Regions from separate parts of the Spirillospora sp. NPDC048911 genome, predicted to be linked through region 1. Evidence: riboswitches for the same ligand, from Rfam matches in the RefSeq annotation. Region 1 holds a riboswitch; each other region holds the start of a gene.
What was found. Region 1 has a riboswitch for cobalamin ahead of ACGFNU_RS30875 (putative cobaltochelatase). Riboswitches for the same ligand answer to the same signal wherever they lie in the genome.

Region 1 (10,013 bases):
GGTCTCAGCATCGTCCGTGAGCTCTCCGAGGGCCGCTGGGGGGTCCTGCACACCCTCTCCCGGCTGGGCCCGCCGATCCCCGGCAAGGCCGTGTGGTTCGCGGTGCCCGTGCCCGCCACGTTCCTGAGCCCTTCGAGCCCGGCGCCCACATCCGACGACGCCCCACCCGAACCCGGCGCCGCCTGAACGAGCGCCGCCTGAACGAGCGCCGCCTGAGCTTCGCGGCGCCTGTGCTCCGGCGCGGCGTGAACCTGGCGCGAGACGTCCGGCGGCGCCTGAGCGGTCGCCGATCTGGCTGAGCGCTCGGGCTCAGGCTCGTTCGACGGCGGGTGCGATGTCCCTGACGAGGACGAGCAGCGACCCGGCCAGCAGCGTGTGCACCTGGGCGCGGCTGAGCGTCTTCTCCTGAAGCCACTGGCGGGTCGCCGTCTCGGCCAGCCCGGAGTACGTGCGGAGCACGGCGCGCAAGGTATCGGTCGGCTCGGGCACGCGCAGCACCGTGAGCATGTGCTCGACCGTCACGTCACGGGTCTTGTTGACGATGCGCCGCAGCTCCGGATCCTGACCGAAACCCTCCGCGTCGAGGGCGGCGAGCCAGGTGTCGGCGTTGGTCTCGGCGGCGTCCAGGAACAGGTGCACGCAGAGGTCGACCGTCTCTTCCAGCGGCATCGCGGCATCGGCCGGCGGGGCCTGGCCGGCGTAACTGAGCGTGAGCCCGCGCACGACCTCCAGGAACAGCTCGCGCTTCGTGCCGAAGTAGTAGTGGATCAGCCCGCGCTGGACGCCCGCCTCGCGCGCGATCGCGGCGGTGGAGACGTCGGCGTAGGCCAGCTCGGTGAACATCCTGCGGGCCACGCCGAGGATCTGGTCGCGCCGTTCATCCCGGGGAAGCCGCTGATAGCTCGCCCTGGCGGCACGGCGTGAAGACGGAGGGGCCACTCCGACAGCCTATGCCGCCCGGCGCCGCGGTTGCCCGAAGAGCCGCAACGGCCGCTCCCGCGCGACAAGGTAGGCGGTGGGGCGGTGCCGTACCGACACGGGCACGACCTTGGTCGCCGTCTTGTTGGCCTCGATGAGGGAGGCGAACGCGAGGGAGCGCGTCCGGCTCCACGGGACGCCCAGCTCGCTCCGCAGCCGGGGCGGCAGCAGCGCTCCGGCGGCGAGCAGGTTGAGCCGGATGTAGGCGGGGCCCAGCGGCCACGGCATGGGCAGCTTGCGGGTGGTGTCGAGGAGCTTGGCCGAGACGGTGGTCGGGCGCAGTTCCTCCTGGACGATCCGGTCGAAGTAAGCGCGGAAGTCCTCGTAGATGACGGGACAGTGGCCCTCGGGGACGCCGCACGCGTACGCGATCAGCTTCTGCTCCTGGTAGAACCGCTCGCGGTCGCCTGACGGCAGCCGTCCGAACGTGCGCTGGTAGAGGTCGAGCCCGTTGTGCACCAGCGTCGCCCAGACCCAGAGCAGGAGGTCGGGATCCAGCGCGCGGTAGCGGACGCCCTCGTCCGAGACGCCGGTGACGCGTTCGTGCACGCGCCGCAGCTTGGCGGACTGGCGGGCCGAGACCTCGGGTTCGGCGAACGACAGCTTGAGCATGATGTCGGCCGTCCGCCACAGCCGGGCGAACGGGTCGCTCTCGAAGTCGGAGTACTGCTCGACGCCCGCGGCCACGAGCGGGTGCGTCACCTGCAGCAGGAGCGTCGGCGCGGCGCCGAGGCCGAGCACCGGCTCGCGCATGACCGTCCAGGAGACGTCGCCTGGCCGGAAGGGAAGTCCACCGGTTCGTCGCATGACCTCAGTAGAACACGTTATTGGCACATCGCCAATAGCCCGCCCGCCCGGCCGCCTCGCGGCCGCCGCCCGGCCGCCTCTTGGGCGGCCCGCGGCGGTGTGCCATCCTTGGCCTGCGACGGAAGCGGAGGAACCCGGTGCGATTCCGGGGCTGTCCCGCAACTGTGACCAGGGGAGTTCCCTCTCTGGTGCGCCACGGCGGCAACGCTGGAAGGCTGAGGGGGAGCGGTGATCCGGGAGCCAGGAGACTCCGGCCGTCGGACCTGACCGCCACGGGCGTGGACACCCGAGGAAGGACGATGAGGCGTGCCCTCTGATCTGCCGACCAGCCGCGATCTCCCGGCGAGCCGCCGTGGCCGCGCCGGTGCCCGCTATCCGTTCTCCGCCGTCGTCGGCATGGCCGATCTCAAGCTGGCCCTGCTGGTCAACGCGGTCTCCCCGAGCGTGGGCGGCGTGCTGGTCCGCGGCGAGAAGGGCACCGCCAAGTCCACGATCGTCCGCGCCCTGGCCGGGCTGCTGCCCGAAGTCGGCGTCGTGCCGGGCTGCCGCTTCTCCTGCGACCCGGGTGATCCCGATCCCGAGTGCCCCGACGGCCCGCACCCCGACGGCCCGCATGCCGGAGCCGACTCGGCGGAGCGCAGGCCCGCGCGGCTGGTGGAGCTGCCGGTCGGCGCGTCGGAGGACCGGCTCACCGGCTCCCTCGACCTCGAACGGGCGCTGACCGAGGGCGTGAAGGCCTTCGAACCCGGCCTGCTGGCGGCCGCGCACCGCGGCGTCCTCTACGTCGACGAGGTCAACCTGCTGCACGACCACCTCGTCGACCTGCTCCTCGACGCCGCCGCGATGGGCGAGTCGTACGTCGAGCGCGAGGGCGTCTCCGTCCGGCACGCGGCGCGCTTCCTGCTCGTCGGCACCATGAACCCCGAGGAGGGCGAGCTGCGGCCGCAGCTGCTCGACCGGTTCGGGCTGACCGTCGAGGTGGCCGCCACGCGCGAGCCCGGGGAGCGGGCGGAGGTCGTCCGGCGCCGGCTGCGGTTCGATGACGATCCGGTGGACTTCGCCGCGGGCTGGGCCGAGGCCGAGGCCGAGCTGGCCGGCCGGATCGCCGCCGCGCGGAGCAGGCTCTCGCGGGTGGTGCTGACCGACGCGGCCCTCCGCCAGATCACGGCGGTGTGCGCCGCGTTCGAGGTGGACGGCCTGCGCGCCGACCTCGTGACCGCCCGCGCCGCGATCGCGCTGGCCGCGTGGCACGACCGGACGGAGGTCACCTCCGACGACGTGCGGACGGCCGTGCGTCTCGCCCTCCCGCATCGCCGCCGCCGTGACCCGTTCGACGCCCCCGGCCTGGACGAGCAGAAGCTCGACGACGTGCTGGACGAGCACGCGGAGCGCGGCGAGCCGGAGCCTCCCGACGATGATCCAGGCGGGCCTGACGGCGGCGGACCCGCTCCTCGGGACGGTGACGGTCCACCGGCTTCGGACGAGCAGCGGTCGCCGGACGGGCAGGCACCGGCGCCGGCGCCGAACGAGCCCGCTCCCGCCGACGCCGCGTACAAGCCCCGGCTCTTCACCGTCCCCGGGACGGGCACCGGCGCGCCCGGCCGCCGTTCCAAGGCGCGGAGCCCGTACGGTCGCGTCTCGGGCGCGCAGCCCGGATCGCGCGGCCTGCACCTGACCGCGACCTTGCGCGCCGCCGCGCCGCACCAGCACGCCCGTGGTCGCGGCGGCCCTGGCCTTATCGTCGCCGCGGAGGATCTGCGCGAGGTCGTCCGGGACGGGCGCGAGGGCAATCTGGTGCTGTTCGTCGTCGACGCGAGCGGCTCGATGGCGGCGCGGCAGCGCATGCGCGCGGTCAAGGGCGCGGTGCTGAGCCTCCTCCTGGACGCCTACCAGCGGCGCGACAAGGTCGGGCTCATCACCTTCCGGGGAACGGAGGCCACCCTTGCGCTGCCGCCGACGTCCTCCGTCGAGGCGGGCGCGCGGCGGCTGGAGCGGCTCGCGACCGGGGGCCGCACCCCGCTGGCGGCCGGGCTTGTGCGCGCGGCGGAGGTGCTGCGCGTCGAGCGGCTGCGCGACCCGGCGCGCCGCCCGTTGCTCGTGCTCGTCACCGACGGCCGCGCCACGCACGGACCCGACCCGGCGGCGGTCGCGGGGCTGCTCACGGACGTGGCCTCGGTCGTGGTGGACTGCGAGTCCGGGCCGGTGCGGCTCGGGTTGTCACAGCGGCTGGCCGGTCAGCTCGGTGCCGAGGCCGTCCGGCTGGACGAGCTCGCGGCGGACTCGCTCGCGGGCGTCGTCCGTTCGGCGCGGAAGGTGGCGTGAGATGCCTCAGGGCAAGCCGGAGTACGTGCCGGAGGACGGGCTGACGACCCGCGAGCGCCGCAACAGGCCGCTGGTGGTCGTGCACACCGGCCCCGGCAAGGGCAAGTCCACCGCCGCGTTCGGGCTGGCGCTGCGAGCCTGGAACCAGGGCTGGCCCATCGCGGTCTTCCAGTTCGTCAAGTCCGCCAAGTGGCGCATCGGTGAGGAAAAGGCGCTGCGCGTCCTGGGCGAGACGGGCGAAGGCGGCCCGGTGACCTGGAACAAGATGGGCGAGGGCTGGTCGTGGATCCAGCGGCCGGGCTCGGAGGAGGACCACGAGGCCGACGCCCGCGAGGGCTGGGAACAGATCAAGCGCGACCTCGCGGCCGAGACGTACCGTTTCTACGTGCTGGACGAGTTCACGTACCCGATGAAGTGGGGCTGGATCGACGTCGAGGACGTCATCGCCACGCTGCGCGGCCGTCCTGGCGCGCAGCACGTCGTCATCACGGGCAGGGACGCCGACCCGCGCCTGCTGGAGTTCGCCGATCTCGTGACGGAGATGGGCAAGGTGAAGCACCCCATGGACCGGGGCCAGAAGGGCCAGAAGGGCATCGAGTGGTGACCGTTCCCCGCCTCGTCGTCGCCGCGCCCGCCTCCGGGAGCGGCAAGACGACCGTGGCCACCGGCCTCATGGCGGCCTTCGCGGCGCGCGGCCTGGCGGTCTCGCCGCACAAGGTCGGGCCCGACTACATCGACCCCGGCTATCACGCGCTGGCCACGGGCCGTCCGGGCCGCAACCTCGACCCGTGGCTGACGTCCGAGGACCTGATCGCGCCGCTCTTCCTGCACGGCGCCGCAGCCTCCGACGTCGCCGTGATCGAGGGCGTCATGGGCCTGTACGACGGGGCCTCCGGTGCCGGTGACTTCGCCTCGACCGCCCATGTCGCGACGCTGCTCGACGCGCCGGTGATCCTCGTCGTGGACGCGGCGGCGGCCGGACGTTCGGTGGCGGCCACCGTGCACGGTTTCCGCTCGTACGGCGAGGGCGTGCGGCTGGGCGGAGTGATCCTCAACCGGATCGGGTCGGACGGCCACGAACGCCTGTGCCGCGACGCCGTGGAGGAGCTGGGTATCCCCGTCCTGGGCGCGCTCCGCCGCCATGACGACATCGCGAAGCCCTCCCGGCATCTCGGGCTCGTCCCGGTGGCCGAGCGCAGCGCCGAGGCCGTGGCCACGGTCGACCGCCTCGGCGCGCTCATCGCCGGTTCCTGCGACCTGGAGGCGACCCTAGCCCTAGCCCGCACCGCCCCACCCCTATCCGCCGCCCCCTGGACCCCCGCCCTGGCGCTGACACCCAACATGTCGGTAACACCCGCCCCGGCGGTGTCACCAGGCGCGGTGTCACCTGACGCGGCGGTGCCACCTGACGTGGCGGTGCCACCTGACGTGGCGGCGTCGCACGGCGGGGCGGTGAGGCACGGCGGGGCGGTGTCGCCCGGCGTCGCGGTGTCGCCCGGAGTGGGGATGTCGCCTGATGTCGCGGTATCGCCTGGGGCGGCGGTGTCGGCTCGCCCGGCGGTGGCGCCTGGCGGGGCGGTGACGCCCAACGTGGCTGTGACGGCCCGAGCTCCGGCGGTGCGGGTTGCGGTGGCGGGTGGGTCGGCGTTCACGTTCGGGTATACGGAGAACGAGGAACTGCTCGCGGCGGCCGGCGCCGAGGTCGTCCGCTTCGATCCGTTGCGCGACGAGCGCCTGCCTGAGGGGACGCGGGGCATCGTGATCGGCGGCGGCTTCCCCGAGGTGCACGCGGCGCGGTTGTCGGCCAATGAGCCGCTCCGCAAGGAGGTCGCCGCGTTCGGCGGGCCTGTCTACGCCGAGTGCGCGGGCCTGCTCTACCTGGCGCGCGAGCTCGACGGCGAGCCGATGTGCGGGGTGCTGGCCGACGTGACCGCGACCATGGCCGAACGGCTGACGCTCGGCTACCGGGCCGCCGTGGCGGTGTCCGACTCTGTCGTGGCCCGTGCGGGCGAACGTGTGCACGGGCACGAGTTCCACCGGACGGTCACGGATCCGGCGCACGGCACGACCGCCGCCTGGCAGTGGTCCACCGACGGCCCGGCGGGCTTCGTCCAGGGCAAGTGCGTCGCCTCGTACCTGCATCTGCACTGGGCCGGATCGCCCGGCCTCGCGCAGCGATTCGTGGAGGCCTGCCGATGAGCGAGAGCACCTTCCGGGGCCCCGTGCTGCTGCGCGGCGAGCGGGTCGAGCTGCGGCCGTTCTCGATCGAGGACGGCGCCGCGCTCATCGAGATCCTCCGCGCCGGTGAGGACTTCCTGCCGGACAACTTCCCGCGCGAGCTCGACGCCGAGCGGCTGGCCTGGTGGCTCAACACCGGCGTCCACCAGCCGCACCGGTACGGCCTGGCGATCCACCTCGCGGTGCTCGACCGGGAGAGCGGCGAGTTCGCCGGCACCATCGGGCTCTTCCGGGTCGACTGGACGCAGCTCACCTGCGAGGTCGGCTACGGCATGCGTCCGGGGGCGCGCGGCCGCGGCTACGCGACCGAGGCGCTGAAGCTGATCTCGGCGTGGGCGTTGCGCGACTGCGGCCTGCATCGCGTCGAGCTCCGCGCCATCACGTCCAACCACGCCTCGGTGCGCGTCGCGGAGAAGGGTGGTTTTGTCCGCGAGGGCGTCGCGCGAGGAGGCGAGCGTGACGGAGGCGTCAACCTCGACCAGTTCGTTTTCAGCCTGCTCGCCGCCGATCTCGACCGTGCTGAAACGGGGCCGCCGCGGCTGGTCGGGATCGGGGTCGGGCCGGGCGATCCCGAGCTGATCACCGCCAAGGCCGTGCGGATCCTGCGTGAGGCCGACGTGGTGCTGGTGCCTGTGATGGCGCTGGACGAGGAGGGCCGCGCCGAGTCGGTCGTCCGCGCGTACACGGGCAAGGCCGAACGCGTCGTCTTCGCGCTGAACGACCGGGGCGGCGTGACCGAGAAGCGGGCCGCCGCCTGGGACAGTGCTGCCGAACGGGTCGTGCGGGCGTTCGACGAAGGCGCGCGCATGGTCGCCTTCGCCACGATCGGCGATCCCAACGTCTACTCGACGTTCACCTACCTCGCGCAGACCGTCCGCGAGCGCCGCCCAGACGCGGTCGTGGAGACGGTGCCGGGGATCACGGCCATGCAAGATCTGGCGGCGCGTTCCGGCACCGTCCTCGCCGAAGGCGCCGAGTCGCTCGCGCTGGTGCCGGTGACGCGCGGGGTGGCGGGCCTCCGGACGGCGCTGGAGACCGGCGACACGGTCGTCGCGTACAAGTTCGGCTCGGTGGCGGAGGAGGTCGTCGCGGTGCTCAAGGACACGGGACGGCTGGAGGAGGCGGTCTACGGGGCGCGGCTCGGCCTGGCGGGCGAGGACGTCCGGCCCGCCCGGGAGATCACCGGTGCCGTGCCCTACCTGTCGACGCTGATCGTGCCCGGCCGCCGGACGGCGCGGGGAGGCAAGCTGTGACCGATACCGTGACCGGTCGTGCGATCTTCGTCGGTGCCGGGCCGGGGGCCGCCGACCTGCTGACGTTCCGGGCGGCGAAGGCGATCGCCGGCGCCGACGTGGTGATCTGGGCGGCCAGCCTCGTCCATCCCGACGTGCTCCAGCACGCCCGCGCCGACGCGGAGATCGTCGACTCGGCGCAGCTTCCGATGGAGGGCGTGCTCCCGTACTTCGAGCGAGCGCTCGCCGAGGGCTTGACCATCGCCCGGATTCACTCGGGCGACCCGGCGTTGTGGGGTGCGTTGCAGGAGCAGCTCGACCGGTGCAGAGACATGGGGCTGGACGTCGAGGTCATCCCCGGCGTCTCCAGCTTCAGCGCGGTCGCGGCAGCGGTCGAACGCGAACTGACGATTCCCGAGGTGGCGCAGTCGGTCATCCTCACCCGGCTTGGCGGCGGCAAGACGCCCATGCCCGCGGGTGAGGAGGTCCGGGAGTTCGCCAGGCATGGCACGACGATGGCGCTTTTCCTGTCGGCGGCACGGTCCGGGCAGCTCCAGGAGGAGCTCCTCGAAGGCGGCTATCCCGAAGACACCCCGTGCGTCGTCGCGTACCAGTGCACCTGGCCGGACGAGCTGATCGTGCGCTGCGTCCTCGGCGAGCTCGAGGAGACCGTGAAGACCCACAAACTGTGGAAGCACACGCTCGTCCTCGTGGGACCCGCTCTGGCCGCGGGCGGCACGCGGTCGCATCTCTATCATCCGGGTCACTTCCACGGTTTCCGGCGTGCCGAGCCCGCGGCGCGGCGCCGCCTCCGCGAGGCTCGTCGCTCCTCTTGACGACGCGACGACGAAGCGAGCACCGAAGATGACTGACGATCCGGAACTGCGGGAGCCCGATCTGCCGCGCACGATGAAGGTGCGGCAGAAGGCCCTGCGTACCGGCTGGACCACCGGCTCCTGCGCGTCGGCGGCGGCCAAGGCCGCCACGCTGCTGCTGCGCGGCGAGGACCTGCCGGGGTACGTGGAGATCGCGCTGCCGTCGGGCAACCGCGTGACGTTCAAGGTCGAGGAGACCGTCGTGGACCCCGCGCACGACCGGGCGCGGGCGGTGGTCGTCAAGGACGCGGGCGACGACCCCGACGTCACGCACGGCGCGCACGTCACGGCCGACGTGTCGTGGCGGGACGAGCCGGGGCTGGAACTGGAGGGCGGCGAGGGCGTCGGCGTCGTCACCAAGCCGGGGCTCGGCCTGGAGCTCGGCGGCCCGGCCATCAACCCCGTCCCGCGCAGGATGATCACGCAGGCGGTCGCCGAGGCCGTCTTCGACGGGCCGCTCGACGATGCGCCGGAGGCGGCCGAGGTCACCGATCCGGCGACGGGACGAGGCGTGCGGGTCGTCATCTCGGTGCCCGACGGCGAGGTCATGGCGCGCAAGACCACCAACAAGCGGCTGGGCATCCTGGGCGGCATCTCGATCCTCGGGACGACCGGGATCGTGCGGCCGTTCTCCACCGCGTCCTGGCGGGCCAGCGTGGAGCAGGCGGTCTCGGTGATGGCGGCGCAGGGCGAGACGACGCTCGTGCTCTGCACCGGCGGCCGCACCGAGAAGGGCGCCATGAAGATGCTGCCCAAGCTCCCCGACGTGTGCTTCGTCGAGGTCGGCGACTTCACCGGCGCCGCCCTGCGCCGCGCGGTCGAGCACGGCCTCAAGCAGGTGATCTTCGTCGGGATGGCGGGCAAGCTGACCAAGCTGGCCGCTGGCGTGCTGATGACGCACTACACGCGGTCCAAGGTGAACACCGGGCTGCTCGGCGAGATCACCACCGACATGGGGGGCTCCGCCGAGCTCGCGGCCGAGGTGGCCGGGGCCAACACCGCCCGCCACGCGTACGAGCTGTGGGAGGCGGCGGGCGTCCTCGGGCCGTGCGGCCGCGAGCTCTGCCGCCGTGTCGGTCTCGTCCTCGAACGGTTCGCCGCCGAGCAGGTCGAGCACGGCGAGCAGGCAGGGCAGGGTGAGCAGGGTGCGATCATCGGGGCGGGCTCCGGCGCCCCGCCGATCGCCGCCCAGGTCGTGCTGGTGGACTTCACCGGCGAGCGCATGATCGCCATGGCGGGACGGCTGGCACGATGACCTCCGCACCCCCCTCGACTCCCGTGGCCTCCCCGACCGTGGTCGGCTTCGACGGCCGGGCCCTGACCGGCCTCGCCCAGGAACGGCTGGCCAACGCGGCGCTCGTCGTCGGCGGGGCCCGGCACCTGGCCGCCGTCGAGGTGCCGCACGGCGCCCGCACGGTCGTCATGGGCAAGCTCGCCGCCGCGCTGGACGAGATCGACGCGGCGGCGCGCGAGGGCCTGGAGATCGTGGTCGTCGCCAGCGGCGATCCGGGGTTCTTCGGCATCGTGCGGGCGCTGCGCGAACGCGGCCACCGGCCGGACG
Region 2 (10,013 bases), on a different contig from region 1:
CCCGCACTCTATGCCAAAAAAACCTGCTTGAACATCACATGTCAATCACAGGACGCTCGGCTTCTGTGAAAGTTGCATCATAACTATATCCGCGTATTGCATGTACATCGTACGAGCATCGTCCTACTCTGACACTAACCAGGCCCGCGCAACCGCCGGGCGCCCCTCCCCAGGGGAAGGGAGGCGAAGTGAACAGAGAGCGGGACAGACGACGACCGGGCAAGGAGGCCGTCCGGCCCCCGGCGCAGGGATCGGTCAGGCCGAGCCTCTCGGTGGCCGTCATCGGTCTCTCGATGCTGGTCATCGCGGGTGCGGTGCTGGTCGGCGGGACCCGCGGGGTCATCGCGGCGGTGCTGGCGCTCGTGGCGGTACCCGTCGCGGGTTTCACCTATGACCAGATCGCGCTGACCAGGAGAGGCCGTTCGCTGGCGACGACGGTCGAGGAGATTCGCGCGCTCAAGTCGAGCGACGAACTCGCGTTCACCCGGCCCTTGACAACGATCTTCCGAGGTTCACGCGGCGAGGCGACGCATGGGACGGCCAAGAACGTCCAGCACATGCCCGGCCGATGGGAACCGTCGGCCACGAACATGCTCGTACGAGACACCACCGAGGTAGACCTGCTCATCCCGAACACGGCGGGGGCCTGCGTGTCCGGAGCCGGCGGAGGGGCTCCGGACACGCGGCACGGCATGGCGTTCTGGCAGGCGCTTACGGAGGAGGAACGGCGGGCGCTGCAAGGGCGGGCTCGGGAGGCGTCTTACCGGCCCGGCGACGTTCTGTGCCGGGAGGGGCTGCCCGCCGAGCATGTCATCGTCATCCTGTCCGGCTGGGCGAAGGTGTGGGTCCACGAGCCCGACGGGGTCCGGGACATCGCCTTCCGGGGGCCCGGGGATCTGGTGGGCGAGCGGGCGGCGCTGCTCGTGCGGGCCCGGTCGGCGATGGTCACCGCGGAGACCGACGTCAGCGCGTACCAGACGCGCACCGAGAGCTTCCTGGACTTCCTCGCCGAGCATCCGCGGGTGCAGGCGGTCCTAGAAAGGCAGGTCTACGACCGTCTCACCGAAGTCCCGCCAAGGCCGGCGGGCTGGGGGCGGCCGCAGGTCCCGGCCTGGTCCGGCGGCAACTGCTCCATTCTGTTCACCGACATCGCGGGGTTCGGCGGGCACGTCCGCGATGACGACGATCGGATGATCGTCCGGAACTCGATGTACGAGATGCTCCAGGACGCGTTCGCCGGTTCAGGGCTCGGCCACGCCGACTACTACCAGGAGGACCGCGGCGACGGGGCCCTCATCATCGTCCCGCCCGACACGCCGACCCGGTCGGTCGTCGATCCGATGCTGGCCCGGCTGGAGGCCGGGCTCCGGCGCCACAACCGGCGGGCCAGCGAGGCGACGCGGCTGCAGCTGCGGGTCGCGCTGCACGTCGGCCCGGTGACGTGGGACCCGCGCGGGGTGTCCGGCACCGCCATCATCCAGACCGCGCGGCTGCTGGAGGCGCCGGTCCTGAAGAGCAGGCTCGCCGAGACGGTGGCCGACCTCGGGTTCATCGCCTCGGCGTTCGTGTACGAGGCGGTCATCCAGCAGGGGCCCGGGTTCGTCGACCCGGCCTGCTACCTGCCGGTCGAGATCCAGGTGAAGGAGTCCGCCCTGACGGCGTGGATGTACCTCGCGGGCGGCTCATCGCTGCGGGCGGTGTGATCAGCGCGTTAACGTTTCCGCTGAACGACGTGCGCCCACCGAGCCGAGGAGTCCCGACTTGTCCGTTATCAAGATCAATGCGCTGACCGTGCGGGCGGAGATGCGCGAGGAGGTGGAGCGGCGCTTCGCGGGCCGGGCCGGGCTGGTGGAGTCCGCCGAGGGCTTCGAGGGGTTCCAGTTCCTCCGTCCGGTGGAGGGCATCGACCGCTACCTGGTCGTCACGCAGTGGCGCAGCGAGGAGGACTTCCAGCGCTGGACGGAGAGCCAGGCGTTCAAGCACGGTCACGCGCAGGCTGCCAAGGAGGCGAACGCGCACGGCCATGGGCACGGGCACGGCGGCCCTGCGGCCGCCAGTGCCGAGCTGTGGTCGTTCGAAGTGATCCAGAGCGCCGAGCCCAAGGCCTGACGGGTCAGGCCACCAGACCCTGGTAGTCGGGGTGCTTGTCGATCCACCCCTTGATGAACCTGCAGTTCGGGACCACGGAGAGGCCTCCTTCGGCCCGGACGTGGTCCAGCGCGCCGCGGGCCAGGGCACTGCCGATGCCCTGGCCCTCGTACGCCGAGTCGACCTCGGTGTGGGTGAAGACGATCTGGCCGGGCCGGCGGTCGTACTCCGCGAAGCCCGCGAGGATGCCGTCCTCGTGGAGCTCGAAGCGGCTCTGCTGGGCGTTGTCGGTGATCTCTCTGCTCATGACCGGATAATGCCCGCCCTGCGGCGGACATTCCCCTATCCCGCTTCGTATCCCGCGTGAAGCAGGGAGTACGTCACGGCCTCTTCCAGCGCCTGCCAGGACGCGGCGATGACGTTGTCCTCGACGCCGACCGTGCCCCACTCGCGGGTGCCGTCGCTGGACTCGATGAGGACGCGGGTCCGCGCGTTGGTGCCGTGCGACCCTTCGAGGATGCGGACCTTGTAGTCGATCAGCTCCAGCCGCGCCAGCTCGGGGTAGAGCCGGCCCAGCGCGATCCGCAGCGCGTTGTCGAGCGCGTTGACCGGGCCGTTGCCCTCGCCGGTGGCGACGATCCGCTCGCCCTTGGCGTGCAGCTTCACCGTCGCCTCGCTGACCATGGAGCCGTCGGGACGCCGCTCGACGATGGCGCGCCACGACTCGACCTCGAAGTGCCGCTGCCGGACGCCGGTCAGCTCCTCGCGCAGGAGCAGCTCGAACGAGGCGTCGGCGGCCTCGAACGTGTAGCCGGTCGACTCCAGCTCCTTGACCCGGTCCACGACGTGCTTGGCCTTCTCGCCGGACAGGTCGTACCCGAGCTCGCGGCCCTTGAGCTCCACCGACGCGCGGCCGGCCATGCTGGAGACGAGCATGCGCATGTCGTTGCCGACGGTGGCCGGGTCGATGTGCTGGTAGAGGTTGGGGTCGACCTTCACGGCGGAGGCGTGCAGACCGGCCTTGTGCGCGAAGGCCGACAGGCCCACATACGGCTGCTGCGAGCTGGGCGTGACGTTGGTGACCTCCGAGACCGCGTGCGCGATGCGGGTCATCTCGGCCAGCTGGCCGTCGGTGACGAGCCGCATGCCGCGCTTGAGCTGGAGGTTGCCGATGACCGTGAAGAGGTTGGCGTTGCCGCTGCGCTCGCCGTAGCCGTTGGCGCAGCCCTGGACGTGCGTCGCCCCGGCCCGTACGGCCGCGAGCGAGTTGGCCACCGCGCACCCGGAGTCGTCGTGGCAGTGGATGCCGACCCGAGCGCCCACCGAGACCACCTCATGAACAACGTCGGCGAGTTCGTCGGGCAGCATCCCGCCGTTGGTGTCGCAGAGCGCGATGACGTCGGCCCCGGCCTCGGCGGCGGTCCGGACGACCTCCAGCGCGTATGCGCGGTTGGCGTGATAGCCGTCGAAGAAGTGCTCGGCGTCCAGGAAGACTCGTTGGCCCTCCGCACGCAGGTGGGAGACCGTGTCGCGGATCATCGCGAGGTTCTCCTGCAGCGTCGTGCGGAGGGCCAGCTCGACGTGCCTGTCGTGACTCTTGGCGACAAGGGTCACGACGGGAGCGCCGGAGTCGCGCAGGGCGGCCACCTGAGGGTCGTCGGCGGCCCGCACACCGGCCCGGCGGGTCGCGCCGAACGCGGTGAGCTGCGCGTGCTTCAGGTCGAGCTCGGTCTGAGCCCGCCGGAAGAACTCTGTGTCCTTGGGGTTGGCGCCCGGCCAGCCACCCTCGATGAAGCCGACCCCGAGCTCATCGAGATGACGCGCGACGACGAGCTTGTCCGCCACAGAGAGGTTGAGCCCCTCCTGCTGCGAGCCGTCGCGCAACGTGGTGTCGTAGACGTGGAAACCATCGCCCTGCATCGAAATCCCCCCTGGGGTGTGGCTGGCGCGTGTGCTTGCCCTGGAAAGCACGAGCCCCTAAAACACTAAAGACCCCTCACGGACGTGAGAGGTCTGCGCGCCGGCTATGTCCCGTTAGCTGCCGGCGCGCCAGCCGATAATGACGAGGCTGAAGCGCATGATGCAGGCAAGCATGCCACACGCTCCAAGGAAATAAGACATCGATCTCAAATATCGAGACGAAACGTGTTCAGACGGGGAAAGGCCCGCTGACCGGGGGTGCAGGGGGCGGGCCCCCTGCCGGGGTCGTCGGGGCGGAGCCCCTGCCCGGGACGGTGGCCGCCGCGAAGCAAGGCCGCCGGCCCGGCGCGGGGGGTGTGGGGGGTTGCCCCCCACATTGTTAAGAGATTTTGTGGACCCAGCCGTACGGGTCGGGCTTGGTGCCGTACTGGATGCCGATGAGTTCCTCGCGGAGCTTCATGGAGATCGGGCCGGGCTCGCCGGTGCCGATGTTCCACTCGCGGTCGGAGCCCTTGACGTGGCCGACCGGGCTGATGATCGCGGCGGTGCCGCAGCCGAAGACCTCGGTGATCTCGCCGGACTCGCAGCCGGCCTGCCACTCGTCGATATTGATCTTGCCTTCCTCGACCGGGATGCCGAGGTCGGGGGCGAGCTTGAGCATGGAGTCACGGGTGATGCCCGCGAGCAGCGCCCCGTTCAGCGCCGGGGTGAGCAGCCGCGCGCCGGCGCCCGAGCCGTGGACGAAGAACAGGTTCATCGACCCGACCTCCTCGACCCAGCGGTGCTCGATCGCGTCGAGCCACACGACCTGGTCGCAGCCGTTGGCGACCGCCTCGGCCTGACCGGCGAACGAGGCGGCGTAGTTGCCGCCGGTCTTGGCCTCGCCGGTGCCGCCGGGCGCCGCCCGCACGTAGTCCTGCGACAGCCAGACCGAGACGGGCTTGATGCCGCGGGGGTAGTAGAGGCCGGACGGGGAGGCGATGACCATGAAGAGGAACTCGGCCGCGGGCCGGTTGACGCCGAGGGCCTGGGTGGTCGCGAACATGAACGGCCGCAGGTAGAGGCTCTGGCCCTCCTTGCCGGGGATCCACTCCCGGTCGGTGCGGACGAGCAGTTCGAGGGCGTCCACGAACAGCTGCTCGGGGATCTCCGGCATCGCCATGCGGCGGGCGGAGCGGTTCATCCGGGCGGCGTTGGCGGTCGGGCGGAACGTGACGATCGAGCCGTCGGCCTGCCGGTAGGCCTTGAGCCCCTCGAACAGCTCCTGGGAGTAGTGCAGGACCTGGCTGGCCGGGTCCATCGGGATCGGGCCGTAGGGCTCCAGGCGGGCGTCGTACCAGCCCTTGCCCTCCTGGTAACGGATCATGATCATGTGATCCGTGAAGTGCACACCCCACCCCGGATCGGCCAGGATGCGCTCGCGCTCGGCGGCCGGGGTCGGCTGCCCGGTCAGGTTGATCTCGAAGTCCAGGGTGCTGCTCATCGTCTCGGTCCTCTCCCGGATCGCCGCCGCGGCCCCATCGCCGCCCGGCATTCCCTTATGCCCATTGTCGTACTTCGTCCGAGTGCTACTCCTTGATCACGGTGCGCACGAAAAAATCCGGGCGCGCCGCGAGGCACGCCCGGAGTTCGCTCTGGTGACCAGAGAGGCGCGCCCCTAGCCGGATACTCGCTTCGCGATCGCGTCGCCGATCTGCGACGTGGACCGGGCGCCCAGGCCCGGGCGCTCCAGCAGGTCATCGGCGACGGCCTGCTCGACGCGCCGTGCGGCCTCGGCGGCACCGAGGTGGTCGAGCAGCATGACGACGGACAGGATCGTAGCGGTCGGGTCGGCCTTGCCCTGGCCCGCGATGTCGGGGGCGCTGCCGTGCACCGGCTCGAACATCGAGGGGGCGGCGCCGGTCGGGTTGATGTTGCCTGAGGCGGCCAGCCCGATGCCGCCGGCGACCGCCGCGCCGAGGTCGGTGATGATGTCGCCGAAGAGGTTGTCGGTGACGACCACGTCGAAGCGCTGCGGCTGGTTGACGAAGAACATCGTGGCCGCGTCGACGTGGCAGTAGTCGGTCTCGACGTCGGGGAACTCGGCCGCGAGCTCCTTGAGGTAGCGCTGGTAGAGCCCGGCGGCGAAGGTCAGCACGTTGTCCTTGTGGACGAGCGTGAGCTTCTTGCGGGGCCTGGCGGCGGCCTGCTCGAACGCGTAGCGGATGATCCGCTCGACGCCGTACGCGGTGTTGACGCTCTCCTGCGTGGCGACCTCGTGGTCGGTGCCCTTGCGGAGCACACCGCCGACGCCGGTGTAGGGGCCCTCGGTGCCCTCGCGGACGACGACCATGTCGATGTCCTCGGGCCGCACGCCCGCCAGCGGGGTCGCGGCGCCCGGCAGGAGCTTGACCGGCCGCAGGTTGACGTAGTGGTCGAGCTCGAAGCGGGCCCGCAGCAGCAGCCCGCGCTCCAGCGTCCCGCTGGGCACGCTCGGGTCGCCGATGGCGCCGAGCAGGATGACGTCCTGGCCCCGCAGTTCGTCGAGCACCGAGTCGGGCAGCACCTCGCCGGTCCGGTGCCAGCGGGCGGCGCCCAGGTCGTAGCGGGTCTGCTCGAACGCCAGGCCGGACGCGGGGGCGACGGCCTCCAGGACCTTGAGCCCCTCGGCGACGACCTCCGGGCCGATCCCGTCACCCGGGATGACGGCCAGCCGAATGTTGCGGGAAACCATGCGCGCACTCTACCCCAACGTCTCAGCTCGTGAGCACCGGTCTCACCATCCGAGATCACCATCTCGTCCGGCCTGGACTGTCACCCGATGGGGCTACTTGACGCGGTGCCCATGCGAAGTGGACGCTCAGCAGGACAAGTTCACATCGAGGCGGCAGTGCGCAGGAACCTGGTGCGATTCCAGGACGGTCCCGCCACTGTGTCCGGTCGGCCCGCCAAGGCTCCCGGAAGTCAGGAACTGTCCTGCCGTCCTCCCGTCACCGGGGCGAGTGCACCCCGTGAGGAGATCCCATGGCCCAGTCAACCGTGCCGTCGGCGCAGGTCCAGGAGCTGCCTGTCCCGCTGCGCGTCCCCGTCCGCGAGATCCTGCCCTGGGCGGTCCTCGCCGCCGTCCTCGGCCTCCTGCTGCTCTACTTCGTCGGCGCCGAGCAGGGCGCCACCTCCCTGTTCAGCGGCACCTGGGTGCACGAGTTCACGCACGACGGCCGGCACCTGCTCGGGTTCCCCTGCCACTGATGATGCGCTCCCTTCTCATCCGCGGCATGCTCGCCGGGATCGCCGCGGCGGCGCTCGCGCTCGTGATCGCCTGGATCTACGGCGAACCCCAGGTGGGGCACGCCATCTCCTTCGAGGAGGCCCGGGCGGCCACGCACCATCACGGTGGTGAGGCGGCCGAGGCCGAGGTCGTCAGCCGTACCGCCCAGAAGACGGCCGGTCTGATCACCGCGATGGTGGTCTACGGCGTGGCGGTCGGCGGCCTCTTCGCCATCGCGTTCGCGTTCGCCTACGGCCGGATCGGGGCGATCGACGCCCGCGCCACGGCGGCGCTGGTCGCCCTCGGCGGCTTCGTGGCGGTGGTGGTCGTGCCGTTCCTGAAGTACCCGCCGACACCCCCGGCGGTCGGCAATCCGGACACGATCGGCAGCCGGACGACGCTCTACTTCGGCATGGTGGCGCTCGGCCTCCTGGGCACCGCCGCCGCGGTGATCGTGCAGCGCCGGTTGCTGCCCAGGCTCGGGGCGTGGAACGCGACGATCGTGGCCGCGGTGGGCTTCGCCGTCGTCGTCGGGATCGTCCACCGGTTCACGCCCGAGCCCGACGCGGTCGCGGACGGCTTCCCGGCCACCGTGCTGTGGGACTTCCGGATCGCCTCGCTGGGAATCCAGGTGGTGCTCTGGGCGACGTTGGGCCTGCTCTTCGGGGCCCTCACAGAACGAGCCTTCCGCACACACCAGGCCGAACCGGCTCAGCGGGTCAGCAGTACGCAGTCGCCGCACATCTCGCCACCGGGCGGGACGCGGTAGTAGAGGCAGCAGCTGCGCCGCACGAAGCCCCGGCCCTGTTCGAACGAGCCCGTGCCGGTGAGCGGGCCACGGGAGAACAGGTCCCGTACAAGGGTGTTCAGCGGCGCGGCCAGGTCCGGCCGGAGGGTTCCAGCGCGGAGCGTTCCGGCCAGGGCCGACGCCGCGTTCCCCCAGAGCAGGCCGTCGGCCAGGCGTACGACCTGGAGGATCGTGTCGCGCAAGGGTTGCAGTTGGCCGGTCACCACCGTCTCGTAGAGGCGGTCGGCCGAGCCCGGCCATCCCGAGGGCTCTGCGAGCCAGAGCGCGATCGGCGCGCCGGGCGCCCATCGCCAGTGCAGGCTGGACAGGTCCGGAACGACGCCGAGCGCGGCGGCCGCCACCGTGGGCGACCACAGGCGGGACGCCAGGCCCTGGAAGAGGATCGAGGCCGCCACGCGCCGCTCGCCGGTGCCGAGCCGCTGGGCGTACGCGTCGACGAGCCCCGCCAGGCGCTCCGGATCCTTCTCCGGCAGCGGACGCCACGTCGGATCGGCCTCCTCGGCAGGGTCGGTGACGATCTCAAAGTAAGGCCCCAACCCACCCGCCCCCCGCAAAGCCGCAACCACATCCACCGCCGCCATTTCCGCCTCCGCCTGCGCCGCCTCCGCCCTCGCTACCTCCATCTTCGGCACCTCCGCCCTTGACGCCTCCTCCTTCGGACCGTCTGCCCTCGGTGCGGCCGCTTTGGGTGCGTCTGTCATCAGCCGACTGCCGGTTCGGCTACGGCGCGGTTGAAGACGATGTCGATGGCGGTGGACAGGCCGGTGGCCAGCGCCCCGAGCACGGTGGCTTCCTCGGCCAGCGCGGAGGGCTCGATCGGCGGTGGATCGAGCGGGGTCATGTCGGCCAGCCGCTCGCGTACCGCGTCCAGGAGCACGTCCACGCCGTGCTGGCCCAGCCCGCCGCCGATGATCACCAGCTCGGGGTCGAGCAGGGCGATGACGCTGGCCAGGGCGCGGGCGAGGTTGCCCGCCTCGTACCGCACGGCCTCCTGCGCGATCGGATCGCCCGCGCGCGCCGCGTCGTACACCCTCTTGACCGTCGGGTGCCCGGGCATGCCCAGCCGGCGCGCGGTGGCGACGAGCCCGGCCGCCGACAGCACGCTCTCCAGCATGCCGTGCCGCCGCGCGCCCGGCGCGTGGGTGAGCGGGTCGGCCTCGCCGAACGGGAGGAACGCCACCTCGCCCGCGGCGCCCCGGGAGCCGCGGAACAGCCTGCCCTCCAGGACGATGCCCATCCCGATGCCGGTGCCGATCGACAGGAACGCGAAGTCGGAGATCCCGGCGCCGAGGCCGTGCGCCTGTTCGCCGAGGGCGGCGAGCGCGATGTCGTTCTCGATGAGGAACGGGGCGGGCAGCCGGTCGGCGAGCTGCCGCGTCACGCCGGGCCGGTCCCAGCCGGGCAGGTTGGGCGCGAGCCGCAGGCGCTGGTTCTCGACGTCGTGCACGCCGGGGGTGCCGAGGACGATGTAGGTCACGTCGCCGGGCCCGATTCCCGCCTCGGCGGAGAGCTCGGCGACCAGGGCGGCCAGCTGTTCGATCAGCGCGTCCGCGCTCCGCGCCTGGGACCGGACGTCGCGCCGCACGATCGGCTCGCCGTCGAGGCCTGACAGCGCGGCCCGCACCCATTCGAGGCCGACGTCGATGCCGATGACCCGGCCCGCGCCGGGATGGATCTCGTAGAGCATCGCCGCGCGGCCCGCGCTGCCGGTCCGGTGCCCGACGGTGCGGACGAGGCCGGTCCGTTCGAGGTCGGCCAGGGCCAGCGAGACCGTGGGCTTGGAGAGGCCCGTCAGCCGGGCCACCTCGGGTCTGGAGATCGGGCCCTCCGCCCGGATCCGTTCGTAGACGGCCCGCTCGTTCATCACCCGCAGCACGCTGGTGGTGCTCGCGATGGGCTTGCCGTTGCCGGGCCCGGTCCCGATCGTCACGCGTCTCCCCCTGTTCGACT
Region 3 (10,013 bases), on a different contig from region 1:
ACGACCTCACCGCCACCCTCTGGGATCTGGACGGCTGGACGTCCAAGGCGCACGCCCTCACCACCGCCATCGACGAGGCCGACAGCCTCGCCGACCGCTTCACGGTGGCCGCCGCCGTCCTCCGCCATCTCCTGAACGACCCGCTCCTCCCGCCGGAACTCCTCCCCGGCGACTGGCCCGGCCCCGACCTGCGCGCCCACTACGAACGCTTCGAAGTCGACTTCGGCAACCTCCTGGCAGACCACGTCCTCGCGCCCTGACGTCAGAAGGTGATGACCTGGCGGACTGCTTCTGCCGTGTGGAGGCGGTCGAAGCCTTCGTTCACCTCGTCCAGGGTCAGGCGGTGGGAGAGCAATGCGTCCACCGGGAGCACCCCGGACTTGTACATGCCGATGAAGCGCGGGATGTCGCGGCGCGGAACCGAGGAGCCCAGGTAGCTGCCGCGCAGGGTCTTCTCCTCGGCCACCAGGCTGAGGGCCGGAAGGGTCAGGTTCTGGCCGGGGGCGGGCAGGCCGACGGTGACGGTGGTGCCGCCCGCGCGGGTCGCCGCGTACGACTGCTCCAGGACGGGGACGACGCCGGTGGTGTCGATGACCTTCTCGGCTCCGCTGCCGGTGATCTCGCGGACCTGCTCGACCGCCTTCGGGCCACCCTCAACGACGTGGGTCGCGCCGAGCCGCAGGGCGAGGTCGCGCTTGTGCGGGACGACGTCGATCGCGATGAGCGTGGAGGCCCCGGCGGCCTTGGCGGCGATGAGCGCGGCAAGGCCGACTCCGCCGAGGCCGAAGACGGCGACGCTGTCGCCGGGGGTGATCTGCGCGCTGTAGAGCGCGGCGCCGGCTCCGGTGAGGACGGCACAGCCGAAGAGCGCGGCGGTCTCGAACGGAAGATCCCGATCGACCTTCACGGCGGAACGGGCGGAGACGACGGTGTACTCGGAGAACGCGGAGACCCCGAGATGATGATGCGGACGGGTGCCGTCGGCGGCCTCGAAACGACGTCCCCCACCAAGCAGCGTGCCCGCCCCGTTCGCCTGCGCGCCGGGGCCGCAGAGCGCGGGCCGCCCACCCACGCAGCGTTCGCAGTGCCCGCACGCCGGGACGAACGCCAGCACGACATGGTCACCGGGCTCGAACTCCGTGCCCTCGCCCACCTCGACGACCTCGCCCGCGGCCTCGTGGCCCAGCGCCATCGGAAGCGGCCGCAGGCGCGACCCGTTGATCACCGAGAGGTCGGAGTGACAGAGCCCGGCGGCACCCACTCTGATCAGCAGTTCGCCGGGGCCGGGCGGGTCGAGCCGGAGGGACGTGACCTCAAGTGGCCGGGACTCGGCGTACGGGGCGACACGGCCGGACTCGACCAGAACGGCGGCACGGGTCCGCGTCCCCTGAACACCAGTCATGCGATCACCAGCTTCTGCATCTCGGCGCGGATCGGGTCGACGATCTCGGCGGGGCGGCGGTCGGCGCGGCCGACGAAGACGTGCACGAAGTGCCCTTCAGCGATCAGCGCCTCGTCGGAGCCGCGGTAGAGCCCCGCCTCCCAGCGGACGCTGGACCGGCCGAGCTTGCCGACCCGCAGCCCCAGCTCGATGGTGTCGGGAAAGGCGACCTCGGCCTTGTAGACGCAGTGCGACTCCACGCACAGGGCGATCTGGTCGCTGAGCAGCGGATCGAACCCGGCGGTCCTGATCATCCATTCGTTGATCGCGGTGTCCATCAGCGAATAGTGGACGGCGTTGTTGACGTGCCCGTACAGGTCATTGTCCTTCCACCGCGTGGGAACGCTCTGCCAGTGCGAGTACTCGCCGTTGTTCACGGCGGCAAGTCTACGTACCGCCGGGTAACCGCAAGGGGCGGCGCCCCTGTGCTTCGATGTCGCCCCATGAAGGGAAATTCACCGCAAGACCGCTCGCCGTACCCGCTGCCAGGCCGATTCGACCAGCCGCCCCAGGCACCTTCCAGAGATGAGATGCGCCCCCCGCCGCGCTCGGCCCAGACGAGACTCCTGTTCCGCCTCAAGGGACTCGCGGTCATCTACGTCGGCGGGACGTTATTCCTCGGCATCGCCGTGGCCGCGATCATGATCGTTCAGCGGCCCGACAAGATCGGCGACAAGCTGGAGAGGAAGCCGGCTCCGTTCACATGGAGCACGTTCGTCGAGGACGATCGGCATTTCACGATGCGGATCGACAAGACCACCGAGACCTATGACAGGACCGGCGAAAAGGTGCTGGAGGGCGCCGCGGGCTGCCTGGCCGGAGCCGTCGACCCGGCGACGCGGGCCCTGCTGTCGACGCTCGGGTGCGACGGACGCATCGAGGTCTCGTTCACCACGCCGAGCAAAGTGCAGGTGAGCGTGCAGGTGCTGCGGCTCAAGGACGAGGACGCGGCCGAGAGGGCCGAGGCGCAACTCAAGGCCGCGGGCATGCGGTTCGTGACGGCGACGTCGGTGCCCAAGCGGATCGGTGCGCGATGGGGCGATGTCGGATCCGGCGGACGGTACGCGGTCGCCACGGCCGCGGTGTCGCCCCGGCAGAAGGACGCGCAGCGCCTCGTGAAGCGTGGCGGCTGGTGCATCCATGCCGAGACAAGCGTCACGGCGGTCTGGAGCTGAGTCCAGACCGCCGAGCGACGATCAGTGGGTGGTGGCGACGATCAGTAGTGGCGGCGCTTGCCGCGGAACTTGGCCAGCAGGCCGCGGGCCTTGGCCTGGGTACGGGGATCCCGGGCCATCCGCTCGGCCCTGGCGCGGGCCTTCTGGCCCTGCGGACTTCGGGTCCAGGCCTTGATCTTCGTCATGATTCCAGCCATGTGGTCCTCCTAGCCGTACAGGCGGCCCGGCGGGGTCCGGCCGCCCGTGTACCGTTCAACGAACGGCCAGGCCCCAGAAGTTGCGAGGCGACCCTGTGACGTGGCCGTCTCAGGGTCGCCTACCCTCAGAAGGCCTCGTCGAACGCCACACTTCCCTCCACGCCGATCTGGTACGCGGAGACCCGGCGCTCGAAGAAGTTCGACAGTTCCTGCACGTCCTGGAGCTCCATGAACGCGAACGGGTTGGCCGTTCCGTAGCGTGCCGGGATGCCCAGCCGGGCCAAGCGCTGGTCCGCCACGTACTCCAGGTAGGCGCGCATGTCGTCGGCGCCCATGCCGGGCAAACCCTCGCCGCAGAGGTCGTGCGCGAACGCCATCTCGGCCTCGACGGCCTCCTCCAGCATTCGCGTGACCTGCTCGTTCAGGCGTGTATCGAAGAGCTCGGGCTCCTCTGCCCGTACGGTGTCGACGACCGAGAACGCGAACTCCATGTGCATTGATTCGTCGCGGAAGACCCAGTTGGTCCCCGAGGCGAGGCCGTTGAGCAGGCCGCGGGAGCGCAGCCAGTAGACGTAGGCGAACGCGCCGTAGAAGAACAGCCCCTCGATGCACGCCGCGAAGCAGATCAGGTTGAGCAGGAACGCGCGCCGGTCGTCGGCCGTGCGCAGCTCGTCCAGCTTGTCGATCGAGCCGATCCAGCGGAAGCAGAACTCAGCCTTGGCCCTGATCGACGGGATGTGCTCGATGGCGGCGAACGCCTTGGCGCGCTCGTCGTGATCGGGCAGGTACGTGTCGAGCAGCGTCAGATAGAACTGGACGTGCACGGCCTCCTCGAAGAGCTGCCGCGACAGGTAGAGACGTGCCTCGGGCGCGTTGACGTGCTTGTAGAGGTTGAGGACGAGGTTGTTGGCCACGATCGAGTCGCCGGTCGCGAAGAACGCGACGAGCCGGTTGACGAGATGCAGCTCGGTCGGGGTCAGGCGGGCCAGGTCGGCGAGGTCGGTGGCGAGGTCGACCTCTTCTACCGTCCAGGTGTTGCGGATCGCGGCGCGGTAACGCTCGTAAAAGTCGGGGTAGCGCATGGGCCGCAGGGTCAGGTCCATGCCGGGATCGAGCAGCATGCTGTGTCCTTTTGGCGCGCTCACTGGCACGCCTCGCAGGTTTCGGGGTTTTCCAGGGAGCAGGCCACCGCCGCCGATGGCGTGATGGTCGTCTGCGCGATGCGGGTGGCCGGGCGGGAACGCAGGTAGTAGGTCGTCTTCAGGCCCGCACGCCACGCGTAGGCGTACATCGAGGAGAGCTTCCCGATGGTCGGCGTCTCCATGAAAAGGTTCAGCGACTGGCTCTGGTCGATGTAGGGAGTACGGGCCGCGGCCAGGTCGATCAGCGACTTCTGCGGCAGTTCCCATGCGGTGCGGTAGAGCGTCCGCATCTCCTCGGGCAGGTCGACGAGCCCCTGGACGGACCCGTTCGCCTGCTTGAGGACGTCGCGCACGGCGGGCGTCCAGAGGCCCAGGGACTTGAGGTCCGCGACCAGGTAGTTGTTGATCTGCAGGAACTCGCCGGACAGCGTCTCGCGCTTGAAGAGGTTGGAGACCTGCGGTTCGACGCACTCGTAGCAGCCCGCGATGGACGCGATCGTGGCGGTCGGGGCGATCGCGATCAGGAGCGAGTTGCGGAGGCCGTGCTCGGCGATCCGGGCCCGCAGCTTCTCCCATTCGGCGGAACGGCGTGGTGCGGCGTCGGCGAAGTGGTCGATGTGCAGCTCTCCACGGGCCGTGCGGGTGTGGTCGTACGCGGGGAGCGGCCCGTGTTCGGCGGCCAGGTCGGCGGACGCGCCGTACGCGGCGAGGGCGATCTCCTCGGCGATCGCGGTGGACAACTCGCGCGCCTCGGCCGAGTCGAACGGCAGCCGCAGCTTGAAGAAGACGTCGGCGAGGCCCATCACGCCGAGCCCGACCGGACGCCACTTGCGGTTGGCCGCCGCCGCCTCGTCCGTCGGGTAGAAGCCGCGGTCGATCGTCCGGTCGAGGAAGCGCACGGCGGTGCGGACGGTCGCGCGGAGCCGCTCCCAGTCCACGCCACTGGGATCGGCGTGTGCGGCAAGGTTGATCGAGCCGAGGTTGCAGACCGCGGTCTCGCCGTCGCTGGTGACTTCGAGGATCTCGGTGCAGAGGTTGGACAGGTGGACCACGTTGCCGGGCTCGGCGGTCTGGTTGCAGGCACGGTTGGCGGCGTCCTTGAACGTCATCCAGCCGTTCCCGGTCTCGGCGAGCGTCCGCATCATGCGGCCGTACAGGCGACGCGCCGGGACCTGCCGGACGAACCGCCCCGCGGCCTCGGCGGCCCGGTAGGCGGTGTCGAACTCCGCGCCCCACAGGTCGGCGAGCTCGGGCACCTCCTTGGGGTCGAACAGCGACCAGTCCGCGTCCGCCTCGACCCGGCGCATGAACTCGTCGGGCACCCAGTTGGCGAGGTTGAGGTTGTGGGTGCGGCGGGCCTCCTCGCCGGTGTTGTCGCGAAGCTCCAGGAACTCCTCGACGTCGGCGTGCCACGGCTCCAGGTAGACGCACGCCGCGCCCTTGCGCCGCCCGCCCTGGTTGACCGCGGCGACCGACGAGTCGAGCGTGCGCAGCCATGGCACGATGCCGTTCGAGTGGCCGTTGGTGCCGCGGATCAGCGAGCCGCGCGACCGCACCTTCGTCCACGAGACGCCGATGCCGCCCGCGTACTTGCTCAGCCGCGCCACCTGCGCGTACCGCTCGTAGATCGACTCCAGCTCGTCGCGGGGCGAGTCGAGGAGGAAGCAGGACGACAGCTGGGAACGTCGCGCGCCCGAGTTGAAGAGCGTCGGCGAACTCGGCAGGTACGACAAGGTGCTGAGCAGCCCGTAGAGCTCCGCTGCCTCCGCCACCGTGTCGGACAATCCGCAGGCCACCCGCAGCAGGAAGTGTTGCGGGCGCTCCAGCACGCGCCGCGAACGCGGGTGCCGCAAGAGATACCGGTCGTAGAGCGTGCGCAATCCGAAGTATTCGAAGCGGTCGTCAGCGGTCTCGTCGATCAGGGCGTTCAGCGCCTCGGCGTGCGCGGCGACGAACTCGGCGGTCGCCTTGTTCAGGAGACCTTCGGAACGGGAGGCGGCCACGGATTCGGCGAAGGAGCGCACGCCCTCGCCGGCGGCCTCGTCGGCGATCAGCGTGCTCAGCAGCCGGGCCGCCACCTTGGAGTACGCGGGCTCGACGGCCACCAGCGCGGCCGCCTCTCCGATCGCCAGCTCGCGCAACCCCGCCGTGCCGAGACCGGCGCCGGCCCGGATGGCGATCAGAACGCGCTGCGGATCGGTGTCGGGCAGGCCCGCGCACGCGCGCGTCACCTCGGCGTCGATGCCGGGATCGGCAGCCGGCCGTGCGATCGGTCGTGGCGCGATCAGTTCCTGTGTCACGTGCTCTCTTCCCTCGCGAGCTCGCCTCGTCGAGGGCGCACGCGAACAAGAGCACGGCTGACCGCCGCAGACCTGCCCAGCGGCCCTCCCACGAGGCCTGTGGACTGTGCGGGACCGGGGCGAACCCCAGACCCCCGAAGGGGCGGCAGGTGATCCTCACGCGCTGGCGCGTCGCTCCGGTCGCCTGCCTCCAACGGCACTGGCAGGTCTTCGGACTCGCGGGCGACGCACCCTGATGGATGCGGCCTAATGGCCGTCGCTTCCCAGCCCGTCTCGACGGGCCAGTGCTCGATGACGGCGGTCGTTCCCGCTCACCGCTGCGGGGCAGTCCCGGAATTGGCGGAGCCGATCAGATCGGCATGACTGATCGGCAGGGCCGCACCGGGTTCCCTCTTACGACGCCCCCGCCGGCAGGGTGGGCTGCCGCGAGATCACGGGGACTCGGCGTGATCTCGCCGCAGTCCACCCCCGCCGGCGGGGGCGAACCAGCACGGGCAAGACCCTACATCTTGTCCATGGTCACCGCGCACAGCCCTACATGTTGGGCGTGTCACAGGGCTGGTGCGGACCGGAACCCCGAGGGGGCATGGAGCTCGCGAGGAAGAGATGGCACGATGGGCCCGCCATGTCCCCAGATTCTCCCCGTCCCTTCTTCCGCCTCGGCAGGGCGGTGGTGTTCGCCACCGTCTGCGTGACTCTGGCGACGATCGGGCACGCCCTGGTGTCCCCGGTGCGGGTTCCGGCCTGGGCGGTCATGGTGGGGTTCGCGGGAGTACTGGTGGTGGCGGGCACGCTCGCCGGCCACGAACGTTCGCTGGCCACCATCACGGGCGGCCTCCTGGGCGGGCAGTTCGTGCTGCACAGCCTGTTCGCGAACGCGTCCGCGCCGGTCGAGCACCACGTGCAGACGGGCATGGCCGCCCCCGCCGATCCCGTCCCGGCGCATGGCTCCGGGCTGGGCATGACGCTGGCGCACGTGGTCGCCGCCGTGATCTCGGCCTGGTGGCTGCGGCGCGGCGAACGGACCGCGTGGGCGCTGACCCGGCGGCTCGCGGCACAGGCCGGACGGCCCGTTCGTGATCTGCTCGCCGTTCTTCTGGCCGCCGTCGAACCCCTGGCGCTTTCCGTCCGTATCCCTATGCGGCAGGCGACGGCCTCCGTCGGCCCCACGGGCCGGGTGTTGCGGCACGAGGTCGTCCGTCGCGGGCCACCGCACCGTTCGAGGGCGCTCGCGCACAGCTGAGCGCAGTACGTCACCGGACGCCGCCACGGCGCTCCGGCCTTTTCCTCGTACGTTCTCGAACGGAGTCTCCGCATGTCCATGTCACCGCACGTCCGCAAGGCGGCCGCCGTCACCGGCCTCACCCTCGTCTCGGTCCTCGGCCTCGCCACCGCCGCGTCCGCCCATGTCACGGTCAACCCCCGCGAGGCAGAGCAGGGCGGGTACGCCAAGGTCGCCTTCCGGGTGCCGAACGAGCGGGACAACGCGGGCACCACCAAGGTCGTGGTCGATCTTCCGATGGACCACCCGTTCGCGTCCGTGTCGGTGCGGCCGGTGCCGGGCTGGCAGGTCAAGGTCGAGAAGTCCAAGCTCAAGACGCCGATCAAGGCCCATGGCGGCGAGCTCACCGAGGCCGTCTCCCGCATCACCTGGAGCGGCGGCAAGATCGAGCCCGGCCAGTTCCAGGAGTTCGACGTGTCGATGGGGCAGCTGCCCACCGACACCGACCGGCTGGTCTTCAAGGCCGAGCAGACGTACTCCGGCGGCGAGGTCGTGAAGTGGGACCAGGAGACCAAGGAAGGCCAGGAGGAGCCCGAGCATCCGGCCCCCGTCCTCAAGCTGGTGCCCAAGGCCGCCACGGGCACCGGGGCAGGGGCCTCCGGCGCACCGACGGTCAAGACGGTCGCGGCGGGCACCACGTCCGACAAGGCCGACGACGGCACGGCCCGGCTGCTCGGCGGCCTGGGCCTGGCGACCGGCCTCGTCGGCATCGCCGTCGGCGGCTACGGCATCTCCCGCGCGCGTAGGAGCCAGTCATGACGTTTCAGACCCGTAGGTCTCAGACCCGTAGGTCTCAGATCCGTACGTCCTCGACCCGTGCGTTCCTGGTCCGGAGCGCGGCGGCGGCCGGCGCCGTCACCGCCGTGCTGGCGCTGACCGCCGCCCCCGCCTCCGCCCACACCGCCCTGACGGGCTCCGACCCGAAGGCGAAGTCCACGGTCGAGTCGCCGCCCGAGATCACGCTGACGTACAACCAGCCGGTCACGCTGCCCCGGGTGCTCCTCACCGACGGCAAGGACGGGCGGCCCGCGATCGGGACGCCCAAGGCCGTCGACAACAAGGTCACGCTGCCGATCTCCGGGACGCTGCGGAACGGCGAGTACACCGTGGGCTGGCGGGTCGTCTCGGCCGACGGGCACCCGGTCACCGGCTCCTACGAGTTCACCGTGAACGGCTCGTCCGAGTCGCCGTCCGGCGGCGCCTCGACGCAGGCGGCCGGGCCGGCGCCGACGCTCACGTTGAACCGGACCACCTCGCCGGCCGCGGCGGAGGAAGAGTCCGGCGGTTCCTCCGGCTGGTGGTGGATCGGCCTGATCGCCCTGGCGGTGGCGGCCGCCGCCGGCGCGGGAGCCCTGCTCAGGCGCCGCAACACCGGCCCGGCGGACGGATAGCGATCACGTTCATACGGTCAGTGACGCTTCCTGGAGGTTGGCCAAAGCACTCCTTATGATTCGAGGATGCTCGAATCGCGGCACATCCGTACGTTCCAGGAAGTGGTCCGGGAGGGGTCGTACTCGGGCGCCGCGCGAGCGCTCGGGTACACCCAGCCCGCGATCACCCAGCAGATGAAGGCCCTGGAACGGGCGGTGGGGATGCCGCTGTTCGTCCGGGCGGGCCGCGGGCTCCAACTGACCGAGGCGGGCACGGTCCTGGCCAGGCACGCCGAGGTCATCGTCGGCGATCTGGCGGCGGCGCAGCAGCAACTGCGCGCGCTGGCGCGGCTGGAGGCGGGCCTGGTCCGGATCTGCGCGTTCCCCAGCGCGAACGCGACGCTGGTCCCGGACGCGATGGCGCGGCTGCTCGCGAGCCATCCGGGCGTGCGGGTGGAGCTCCAGGAGGCCGAGCCGCCCGAGTCGGTGCATCGGCTGGTCCGCGGCGAGAGTGACATCGCCCTGGCGTTCACCTACCCGGGGCCGCAGGCCGAGGTGCCCGGCGAGCTGGTCGAGGTCCCGCTCATGGAGGACCTGCTCACGGTCCTGCTGCCGACGGGGCATCCACTGGTCCGGCATCACGCCGTCCGCCTGGAGGACCTGGCGAACGAGCGCTGGATCGCGGGCTGCCCGCGCTGCCGGGCCAACCTGCTGCACCTGTGTGCCGAGGAGGGGTTCGTCCCGGACATCGTCTTCAGCACCGATGACAACCTCGCCGTTCAGAGCCTCGTCGCCGCCGGTGTCGGCATCGCCCTCATGCCCGCGCTCGTCCTCTCGTTCCTGTGCCACTCCAAGGTGACGGGACGGGTCGTCGCCCGGCAGCCCACCCGGAAGGTCTCGGCCTACGTGCTGCGCGACCACCTCCGCATCCCCGCCGTGGAGCTGGTGATGGAGGAGCTCAAGGCCGCGGCCGCCACCCGCGTGGGCTGCTGACGAGACCAAGCCAGAGCGTTCCATAAGCTCTGCTTTGAAGGGTCTAACAGATCGTCGTTAGACGTTATGGATCGGCGGCCCGACCCTGGGCTCATGGCCGCACTCACCGCCAC

Region 2: another riboswitch for cobalamin. It lies ahead of ACGFNU_RS08800 (CbtB-domain containing protein); the one in region 1 lies ahead of ACGFNU_RS30875 (putative cobaltochelatase).
Region 3: another riboswitch for cobalamin. It lies ahead of ACGFNU_RS05135 (ribonucleoside-diphosphate reductase subunit alpha); the one in region 1 lies ahead of ACGFNU_RS30875 (putative cobaltochelatase).

The regions. Positions count from the first base shown of each region.
Region 1 is NZ_JBICUD010000007.1:277,779-287,791, reverse strand. It holds gene ACGFNU_RS30890 (ATP-binding protein) at 1-186, shown strand, start outside; gene ACGFNU_RS30885 (TetR/AcrR family transcriptional regulator) at 310-939, opposite strand; gene ACGFNU_RS30880 (oxygenase MpaB family protein) at 949-1,785, opposite strand; cobalamin riboswitch at 1,864-2,059, shown strand; gene ACGFNU_RS30875 (putative cobaltochelatase) at 2,092-4,107, shown strand; gene cobO (cob(I)yrinic acid a,c-diamide adenosyltransferase) at 4,109-4,711, shown strand; gene ACGFNU_RS30865 (cobyrinate a,c-diamide synthase) at 4,708-6,306, shown strand; gene cobI (precorrin-2 C(20)-methyltransferase) at 6,303-7,598, shown strand; gene cobM (precorrin-4 C(11)-methyltransferase) at 7,595-8,413, shown strand; gene ACGFNU_RS30850 (cobalt-precorrin-5B (C(1))-methyltransferase) at 8,442-9,707, shown strand; gene cbiE (precorrin-6y C5,15-methyltransferase (decarboxylating) subunit CbiE) at 9,704-10,013, shown strand, end outside.
Region 2 is NZ_JBICUD010000002.1:356,660-366,672, reverse strand. It holds gene ACGFNU_RS08830 (cyclic nucleotide-binding domain-containing protein) at 189-1,703, shown strand; gene ACGFNU_RS08825 (antibiotic biosynthesis monooxygenase family protein) at 1,762-2,109, shown strand; gene ACGFNU_RS08820 (GNAT family N-acetyltransferase) at 2,114-2,395, opposite strand; gene cimA (citramalate synthase) at 2,431-4,008, opposite strand; gene ACGFNU_RS08810 (branched-chain amino acid aminotransferase) at 4,388-5,491, opposite strand; gene ACGFNU_RS08805 (3-isopropylmalate dehydrogenase) at 5,666-6,721, opposite strand; cobalamin riboswitch at 6,836-6,982, shown strand; gene ACGFNU_RS08800 (CbtB-domain containing protein) at 7,012-7,236, shown strand; gene ACGFNU_RS08795 (CbtA family protein) at 7,236-8,024, shown strand; gene ACGFNU_RS08790 ((2Fe-2S)-binding protein) at 7,967-8,599, opposite strand; gene ACGFNU_RS08785 (ROK family protein) at 8,764-9,993, opposite strand.
Region 3 is NZ_JBICUD010000001.1:1,104,606-1,114,618, reverse strand. It holds gene ACGFNU_RS05165 (PaaX family transcriptional regulator C-terminal domain-containing protein) at 1-260, shown strand, start outside; gene ACGFNU_RS05160 (zinc-dependent alcohol dehydrogenase family protein) at 263-1,402, opposite strand; gene ACGFNU_RS05155 (acyl-CoA thioesterase) at 1,399-1,818, opposite strand; gene ACGFNU_RS05150 (hypothetical protein) at 1,972-2,616, shown strand; gene ACGFNU_RS05145 (hypothetical protein) at 2,658-2,813, opposite strand; gene ACGFNU_RS05140 (ribonucleotide-diphosphate reductase subunit beta) at 2,939-3,934, opposite strand; gene ACGFNU_RS05135 (ribonucleoside-diphosphate reductase subunit alpha) at 3,955-6,255, opposite strand; cobalamin riboswitch at 6,460-6,651, opposite strand; gene ACGFNU_RS05130 (hypothetical protein) at 6,881-7,498, shown strand; gene ACGFNU_RS05125 (YcnI family protein) at 7,571-8,296, shown strand; gene ACGFNU_RS05120 (copper resistance protein CopC) at 8,293-8,928, shown strand; gene ACGFNU_RS05115 (LysR substrate-binding domain-containing protein) at 8,995-9,900, shown strand; gene ACGFNU_RS05110 (cysteine dioxygenase) at 9,994-10,013, shown strand, end outside.